Regions from separate parts of the Enterobacter sp. 4974935 genome, predicted to be linked through region 3. Evidence: predicted binding sites of a transcription regulator. Region 3 holds the regulator's gene; each other region holds the start of a gene.
What was found. The regulator PurR, encoded in region 3, represses purine synthesis genes. The targets are predictions, from matches to a motif close to CANGCAAACGTTTGCNTG.

Region 1 (2,201 bases), 1.4 Mb from region 3:
ATCGATAGGAATAGTCAGCTCACCGACCAGCGACAGGCTGGTGTGCTGGAGCAGATCGTAAACATCGTTGATGGCGCCGGAACTGGTGTTCTCAATAGGCACCACGGCGTAATCTGCCTGGCCGGTTTCGACCTGGTTGAAGATGTCTGCAAATTTTGCACAACCGCTCTCAATGAACTCTTCGAAATGACGGGCTGCGTACTGGCGAGCCGCCAGGTGAGAATAAGAACCTTTCGGGCCGAGGAAAGCGATCCGAGCAGAGTGCGGGTTGGTTTTGTTCAGATGCTGCTGGAGCAGGGCCTGTTGCGTCAGAACGGAATCTTCAATGATGAGCTGGAACAGGCGGGTGATGTAGTGGGCATCAAGATGATGCGCTTTGCCGAGCTGTATCAACCGTTCCAGTAAATCACGCTCGCGATCTATATCGCGCACCGGCCGATGAGAATCCAGCTTGGCTTTGCCCACTTCAATGGCGAGCGCGCGGCGTTCTGCCAGCAGGGCCAGTAACTTTTCGTCGAGTGCACTGATTTTTACGCGTAAATCCAGGAGCGGGTTTTCCGGTGTCATAGTGTTGTCTGTCTCATTTTATCGTTATCAATAAAAAAGGCCTCCCGGTGTGGGAGGCCTTGTTGTTCGTCTTCGCATTCTTTATCACACGACGAAACGCCTCCCGGTCAGGGGAAGGTAAAAAAGAATGCGAAGAAAAACGGCGTCTGTTTCATTAGGTCATCCTGAAATTGATAGGGTTAAAGTACCTGTACTGTTTTGATCCTGTCAATAAAAAACGCGCCCGAAGGCGCGTTGTCGGTACACTCAATTTAAAGGATTACTCTTCTTCAACTTCTTCCGCGAAGCTGGCGTCTTTCACCGATGTTGTGGCGCGACGGGCTTCACCTTTGTGTTGCACTTTATTGAGCTGCCGTTCCAGCTTGTTGATCAAATCGTTAATTGCGGTGTACATATCCTCGTGTTTAGCGCTGGCGACCAGATGGCCGTTTGGAGTATTGATAGTTGCATCAGCGACGAAACCCTGCGGCTCCTTGGACAGGATGATATGTGGATTAATCAAATGTGTTTGCCATTTATCCAGTTTGGCGAGACGGTCTGCGACGTGCTGGCGGATTGCCGGAGTAATTTCCATTTGTTTACTGGTAATGTTCATTGTCATAAATTTTACCTCTTGTCTTTCCGTCTTGGTGATTCCAGCATACCCGACCTAATGTCAAAATGTGTGATTTAGATCACGTTATTTTGTCGGTTTTTGTCAGGGAATCTTTTTTGTGAGGCAGGGCAGGAAGAGGTGAGATTTACCTTGTCGAAGCCAGCAATTGCGGTCATAGTTGACTGGATGTGTTGAAGCTAAACCGCTTCAGCGTAAGTCTGAAAGAATAAAAAAACGGCAGCCTGCGGGCTGCCGTTATGCGTTGTAGCGGTATCAGGTGTTGCTGCTGTTCGCGGCGATGATTTTCGCCACTTTGTCAGCCTGAGCCGTCATCTGCATCTGGCGATACGCATTCTCCATCAGCTTCAGGCCATCACGCGTGGCCTGGGTATCTGGATAATCACGCAGCATGCCTTCTACACGGTTAACCACGGCAACCCATGCGCCACGGCGAGTGTAGTATTCCGCGACGGAGTACTCGTATTTCGCCAGACGATCTTTCAGGAACACCAGACGCTTAGTGGCATCGGTAATGTACTGGCTGTTCGGGTAGCTACGCACCAGTTTGGAGAAGTCATTGAAAGCATCACGCGCATGTTGCGGGTCACGGTCAGAACGATCCACCCCGAAGAAGCCCTGCAATGCACTGTCATCCAGCGCCATGTTAGTCAGGCCGCGCATGTACATCACGTAATCGATGTTAGGATGGGTAGGGTTCAGACGCATGAAACGATCGATCGTTGCCTGAGCCAGCGGCAGATCGGCATTTTTATAGTAGGCGTAGATAAGATCTAACTGTACCTGCTGTGAATACGGACCAAACGGATAGCGATTATCCAACGCTTCCAGTTGCGTTATCGCCTGTTTCCAGTTACCGTCCTGCAACTTTTGTTGTGCAGTCGCATAGATTTCATTCGGCGGATTGTCAGGGACCTGTTCATTCGAACCGGAGCAGCCCACCAAAGCCAGGCTCAACGTGGCCGCTGCCACCAGATATTTCATGCGCGTCATGACGTTTTGACTTTCCTCAAATGTTTGT
Region 2 (2,201 bases), 1.7 Mb from region 3:
GGAGGTCGGGTCGGTTTTGTAGGCGCGATCGTAGGCATCCATAATGGAGGTGCTTACTGCGACGCCGCATGGGTTGGCGTGCTTGACGATAACGCAGGCCGGCTCGCTGAACTCTTTCACGCATTCCAGCGCGGCGTCGGTATCGGCAATGTTGTTATAAGAGAGGGCTTTGCCCTGTACCTGCTGAGCAGTCGCAACAGAGGCTTCTTTCACCTCTTCTTCTATATAGAAGGCTGCCTGCTGGTGGCTGTTCTCGCCGTAGCGCATATCCTGCTTCTTAATGAAGTTCAGGTTCAGGGTGCGCGGGAAGCGACCAGATGGATCTTTGCTTTCACCGTGGTAGGCAGGAACCAGGCTACCGAAGTAGTTGGCGATCATGCTGTCGTACGCGGCGGTGTGTTCGAAGGCTTTGATGGCGAGGTCGAAACGCGTATCAAGCGTCAGGGACCCTTCGTTGGCGTCCATCTCATTAATAATGGCGCTGTAGTCGCTGCTCTTCACTACGATGGCCACATCTTTATGGTTCTTGGCTGCGGAGCGCACCATGGTCGGGCCGCCGATATCAATGTTCTCTACGGCATCTTCCAGAGAACAGCCTTCGCGGGCGACGGTCTGGGCGAAGGGATAGAGGTTTACGACAACCATGTCGATGGGGGCAATATTGTGCTGCTCCATAATGCCGTCGTCCTGACCGCGACGACCCAGAATGCCGCCGTGCACTTTCGGGTGCAGGGTTTTGACGCGTCCATCCATCATTTCCGGGAAACCGGTGTAGTCGGACACTTCGGTTACCGGCAGACCTTTCTCTGCTAACAGGCGAGCGGTACCGCCTGTAGAAAGCAGCTCCACACCGCGTGCGGAAAGTGCCTGAGCGAATTCGATGATACCGGCTTTATCAGAAACACTGAGCAGAGCGCGGCGGACTGGACGACGTTGTTGCATGGTAAATCCCCTGGATTTCACGATTACAGAGAGCGTTAGATGAATTTTCCAGCGAAAAACTCATCTAACACACCTGACGAGGCCTCCTTGTTAAGCGCGAGCATTTTAACGAAAACGTTTGCGCAACGCTCGCATATTTTCACTTTTTCGAAGCGCTGTGGATAACTCTGTGCGTAAAAGGGTATAAGGCGGGGTTTTGCTGGGGAATGCAGCAGTCAGTCATTTTTCTGTCATTTAGCGGTTGCGGCCTGCGGAGAACTCCCTATAATGCGCCTCCATCGACACGGCGGATGTGAATCACTTCACAGACTACCCGGTCGGTTGAAGAGAAAAAATCCTGAAATAACGGGTTGACTCTGAAAGAGGAAAGCGTAATATACGCCACCTCGCGACAGAGCGCTGAAGCGCGTCGCAACTGCTCTTTAACAATTTATCAGACAATCTGTGTGGGCACTCAAAGTGACATGGATTCTTAACGTCCTCGGACGAAAAATGAATACCAAGTCTCTGAGTGAACACGTAATTCATTACGAAGTTTAATTCACGAGCATCAAACTTAAATTGAAGAGTTTGATCATGGCTCAGATTGAACGCTGGCGGCAGGCCTAACACATGCAAGTCGAACGGTAACAGGAAGCAGCTTGCTGCTTCGCTGACGAGTGGCGGACGGGTGAGTAATGTCTGGGAAACTGCCTGATGGAGGGGGATAACTACTGGAAACGGTAGCTAATACCGCATAACGTCGCAAGACCAAAGAGGGGGACCTTCGGGCCTCTTGCCATCGGATGTGCCCAGATGGGATTAGCTAGTAGGTGGGGTAACGGCTCACCTAGGCGACGATCCCTAGCTGGTCTGAGAGGATGACCAGCCACACTGGAACTGAGACACGGTCCAGACTCCTACGGGAGGCAGCAGTGGGGAATATTGCACAATGGGCGCAAGCCTGATGCAGCCATGCCGCGTGTATGAAGAAGGCCTTCGGGTTGTAAAGTACTTTCAGCGGGGAGGAAGGCGACAGGGTTAATAACCCTGTCGATTGACGTTACCCGCAGAAGAAGCACCGGCTAACTCCGTGCCAGCAGCCGCGGTAATACGGAGGGTGCAAGCGTTAATCGGAATTACTGGGCGTAAAGCGCACGCAGGCGGTCTGTCAAGTCGGATGTGAAATCCCCGGGCTCAACCTGGGAACTGCATTCGAAACTGGCAGGCTAGAGTCTTGTAGAGGGGGGTAGAATTCCAGGTGTAGCGGTGAAATGCGT
Region 3 (2,201 bases):
GGCGCTACGCGTTTCGCGACATGGGCATGCTGAGCTGGACCTGCGTGGTCGCGCGCGATCACCCGCTGGCGGCGCTGGACGGGCCGCTGAGTGATGACACCTTACGCAACTGGCCCTCGCTGGTGCTGGAAGATACCTCCCGCTCGCTGCCCAAGCGCATTACCTGGCTGCTGGATAATCAGCGCCGCGTGGTTGCGCCGGACTGGGAGTCGTCAGCCACCTGTCTGAGCGCGGGGCTGTGCGTTGGCATGGTGCCGGTGCATTTTGCGCGCCCGCGCATCGACGCGGGAGAGTGGGTGGCTCTGACGCTGGAAAACCCTTTCCCGGATGCTGCATGCTGTCTGACGTGGCAGCAAAACGACGTCTCGCCCGCCATGGCCTGGCTGCTGGATTATCTGGGAGACAGCGAAACGCTGAACCGGGAGTGGTTGCGGGGACCAGCGTAGCTGGCCCCGTAAAGAGATTAACGTCGGTAGTCGCGGAACGGACCGTCGGCAACGGAACGGCGTTCAATCAGGCGCGGGTGGACCTCAATGGACTGGGACTGTTCTCGCTTGTTGACGATCCTGTCCATCAGCATATTGAAGGCCGTTTCACCCAGCGAATCTTTCGGCTGGTGAATGGTGGTCAGCGCCGGGGTAAAGAAACGGGCGTTGCGAACGTTATCATAGCCGATCACCGAGATGTCCTGCGGAACGCGAAGGCCGAGTTCATCCGCCGCGCAGAGCGCGCCCATTGCCATGATATCGCCGCCGCAGAATACAGCGGTAGGGCGATGCGGCTGGGAGACGATCTGCTGCATGGCGCGATAGCCCGACTCCGGCTCGAAATCGCCCTGGACAATCCAGTTTTCTGGCACGGTAATCAGCGCCTCTTCCATCGCTTTCATGAAACCGGCCAGACGGCCAGCACCGGTGTTACGCTCCAGCGGACCCGGGATCACGCCAATTTCACGATGCCCGCGTTCTACCAGATAACGCCCGGCCATGTAGCCGCCTTCAAAAGCGTTATCAATAACAGAGTCGGTGAAGTCTGCGCGCGCCTCGCCCCAGTCCATCACTACCATCGGAATGTGGCGATACTCTTCCAGCATGGAAAGGACCGACTCGGGGTATTCAGAACACATTACCAGCAGGCCGTCGACGCGCTTTTGCGCCATCATTGACAGGTAAGCGCGCTGTTTTTCAATGTTGTTCCACGCGTTGCCCAGAATCAGGGTATAGCCTTTCTGAAAGCAGTTTTTTTCAACGGCTTCGATGATTTCAGCAAAGTAGGCCGCTTCACTGCTGGTGGCCAGCAGGCCAATCGATTTGGTGTGATTAACCTTCAGGCTGCGGGCGACGGCACTTGGCGAGTAGTGCAGCTCTTTGATTGCCGCCCAGACGGCATTACGCGTCTCTTCAGCGACGAAACGCGTTTTGTTAATAACATGTGATACGGTTGTAGTGGAAACGTTTGCTCGTTTTGCTACGTCTTTAATTGTTGCCATTAAATGTCACTCCAGACCATATCCTAAGCTCCTGAAAAAATTGAAGGTAAACGTTTGCCTTCTCTCACCCTTATCACGCAAACATGAGTTGCGACACGCCGGGAAAACGACACAGGACGTCAGGAGGGGGTCAGTGGCCGGTACGCTAATAAATTTAGCGTGGAATTTTGTCCTATCTTGATGAAAAGGGGAAGAGGTAAAGTGGATATCCGCTTAAATCCTGGAAGATTTTTGACCTGAACTGTGTAAAAATGAGCAAGCTCACTTTTCGTAGGGTGAATAAAAGGAGAAAAATTGATGAGTACCGATCTGAAGTTTTCGCTGTTTACCACCATTGTTGTTCTTGCCCTGATTGTTGCGGGTGGTTTAACCGCTGCGCTGCACTGATTTAGGTGGAGGGAGAGTCTTCTCCCTCCCTTGCCGCTATTGTTACCTCTCCGGCAAAAATCTTTTGCCAAAATGTTAACTTCTCATTTTTTGTGATTGATGTCATGCTTTTGCCTTCTTAGTCTGTGCCGGGTAACGGCACGGTATCCGGAGTCTTTTCATGAAAATCAATTTTCCCCTGCTGGCCCTGGCGATTGGCGCCTTTGGGATTGGCACCACTGAATTCTCCCCGATGGGGTTATTGCCTGTTATCGCCCGGGGTGTGGACGTCTCTATCCCTGCGGCCGGTATGTTGATTAGCGCCTATGCGATCGGCGTGATGGTG
Region 4 (2,201 bases), 360 kb from region 3:
TCGGCGACGCTTTTGATCTCGCTGTTTTCCGGCACCAAAATAACCTCTGCCTTCGGCTTGGCGGGTTCAACGCCAACGTAAACCAGATCCGCCCCGGCCGCCTGGGCAAAGATCGGCGGGATATCGCCGGTGCTGCCCAAATCAATACTCCCGACGTTCAGCGCCTCCAGCATCTGCGGTCCGGCAGGGAACTCGACCCATGAGAATTTGGTCTGCGGGAAACGTTTCTCCAGCAACGCATGGCTTTTCGCCAGCACCATGCTGACGCTGCCTTTCTGATAACCGATACGCAGGCTCTCCGGCGTTTTCTCCGCCGCCTGAGCCAGCGATGCCACTGCCAGCAGACCTGCCAGCCCGATACGGGTAACTGTTTTAAACATGCGCCACTCCTTGTGATTGATGAAATGCCGCCGCGTGGCGATCCCGACGATTAAGGGCGTGCCAGAAGGTTTCAAGCGCGCTGTCGAGGCGGGTTTGCAGATTCGGCGTGAAATGCGGTTTATGCTGGTAGTCGATTACCTGTGAGTCGTCAGCGAAGACGCCATGCAGGATCTCCTGCGCTTTCAGCGCGTTCAGAACCGGCTTGAGGGCATAATCCACCGCCAGTAAATGGGCTACCGTACCGCCTGTGGCCAGCGGCAGGACGACCTTACCGTCCAGCGCGCGCTCGGGCAGCAGATCGAGCAGCGTTTTCAGTGCACCGGAAAAAGAGGCTTTATAAATTGGTGTCGCGACGACCAACCCGTCAGCACGCTTAAGTTGTTCGATCAGGGTTTTCAGCGCCGGGCTGTCGAAACGGGCGTAGAGCAGATCTTCAGGCGCGAAATTGTGCAAATTCCAGTGACAAACTTCGACATCCAGAGCATTAAGCTTTTCGCGAGCGTATTCCAGCAGTGCGCTGGATCGAGAGGGGAAGCGGGGGCTTCCGGCCAGGGTAATGACGCGCATGGTTGCTCCTTATAACTAATTGTTTGCTTTTATCTAACATTCATAACAATTTTCAGGAGTGTGACATTGCGTGGTTATTCCACTAAATGATTTATCCTCAGGATGAATGCAGAAAAAAGCATAAGAAGCGAACCGATAAGTAAACGATTGCGTTTAACATGGCTTTTTTTGCCACAGGTCAATTCCCTTTCCGGGCGGGATCGCACATAATCCCCTCCCGGTTTGCACACCGGGAATCCAGGAGAGTTCATGTACTACCCCTTCGTTCGTAAAGCCCTTTTCCAGCTCGATCCTGAGCGCGCTCATGAATTTACATTTCAGCAGTTACGTCGTATTACAGGAACGCCTCTGGCCGCGCTGGTGCGTCAAAACGTGCCGGAAAAACCTGTCCAATGCATGGGCCTGACGTTCAAAAATCCACTGGGCCTTGCGGCCGGACTGGACAAAAATGGCGAATGCATTGATGCACTCGGCGCGATGGGCTTTGGCTCGATCGAAATCGGGACAGTGACGCCGCGTCCGCAGCCGGGAAATGACAAGCCACGTCTGTTCCGCCTGGTTGAAGCCGAGGGGCTGATCAACCGCATGGGCTTTAATAACCTTGGCGTCGATCATCTGGTTGAGAACGTTAAGAAAGCCCATTTTGATGGTGTGCTGGGTATTAATATTGGCAAAAATAAAGACACGCCCGTCGAGCAGGGTAAAGATGACTATCTGATTTGTATGGAAAAAGTCTATGCCTATGCCGGTTATATCGCGGTGAATATATCCTCGCCTAACACCCCAGGGCTGCGTTCATTACAATATGGCGAAGCGCTTGACGATCTTCTTAGCGCCATTAAAAATAAACAAACGGCACTACAGGCGATCCACCATAAATATGTTCCGGTCGCGGTTAAGATCGCCCCGGATCTTTCGGCAGAGGAATTGATCCAGGTTGCCGACAGTTTAGTTCGCCATAATATTGATGGTGTGATTGCGACCAATACAACGCTCGATCGCTCCCTCGTCCAGGGAATGAAAAACTGTGACGAAGCGGGTGGATTAAGTGGCCGTCCGGTACAATTAAAAAGCACCGAAATTATTCGCGCACTCTCCGCGGAATTAAAAGGCCAGCTGCCGATTATTGGCGTGGGTGGCATTGACTCCGTCATCGCTGCACGTGAGAAGATGGCGGCAGGGGCTTCACTGGTGCAAATTTATTCCGGCTTTATTTTTAAAGGGCCGCCATTGATTAAAGAAATTGTCACGCA

Region 1: raiA (ribosome-associated translation inhibitor RaiA) is a predicted target of PurR. The motif match lies at 1,266-1,283, and genes of this name have one in related genera.
Region 2: purH (bifunctional phosphoribosylaminoimidazolecarboxamide formyltransferase/IMP cyclohydrolase) is a predicted target of PurR. The motif match lies at 1,050-1,067, and genes of this name have one in related genera.
Region 4: pyrD (quinone-dependent dihydroorotate dehydrogenase) is a predicted target of PurR. The motif match lies at 1,085-1,102, and genes of this name have one in related genera.

What each region holds. Positions count from the first base shown of each region.
Region 1 covers NZ_JBZWGT010000003.1:954,355-956,555, forward strand. The annotation lists gene pheA (bifunctional chorismate mutase/prephenate dehydratase) at 1-567, opposite strand, end outside; Phe leader region at 598-723, opposite strand; gene pheL (pheA operon leader peptide PheL) at 675-722, opposite strand; gene raiA (ribosome-associated translation inhibitor RaiA) at 827-1,168, opposite strand; gene bamD (outer membrane protein assembly factor BamD) at 1,436-2,173, opposite strand.
Region 2 covers NZ_JBZWGT010000003.1:4,085,314-4,087,514, reverse strand. The annotation lists gene purH (bifunctional phosphoribosylaminoimidazolecarboxamide formyltransferase/IMP cyclohydrolase) at 1-942, opposite strand, end outside; rRNA gene AC4OVS_RS20750 (16S ribosomal RNA) at 1,501-2,201, shown strand, end outside.
Region 3 covers NZ_JBZWGT010000003.1:2,400,880-2,403,080, reverse strand. The annotation lists gene punR (DNA-binding transcriptional activator PunR) at 1-446, shown strand, start outside; gene purR (HTH-type transcriptional repressor PurR) at 464-1,489, opposite strand; gene cydH (cytochrome bd-I oxidase subunit CydH) at 1,787-1,876, shown strand; gene AC4OVS_RS12660 (MFS transporter) at 2,037-2,201, shown strand, end outside.
Region 4 covers NZ_JBZWGT010000003.1:2,760,892-2,763,092, reverse strand. The annotation lists gene AC4OVS_RS14625 (sulfonate ABC transporter substrate-binding protein) at 1-380, opposite strand, end outside; gene ssuE (NADPH-dependent FMN reductase) at 373-948, opposite strand; gene pyrD (quinone-dependent dihydroorotate dehydrogenase) at 1,198-2,201, shown strand, end outside.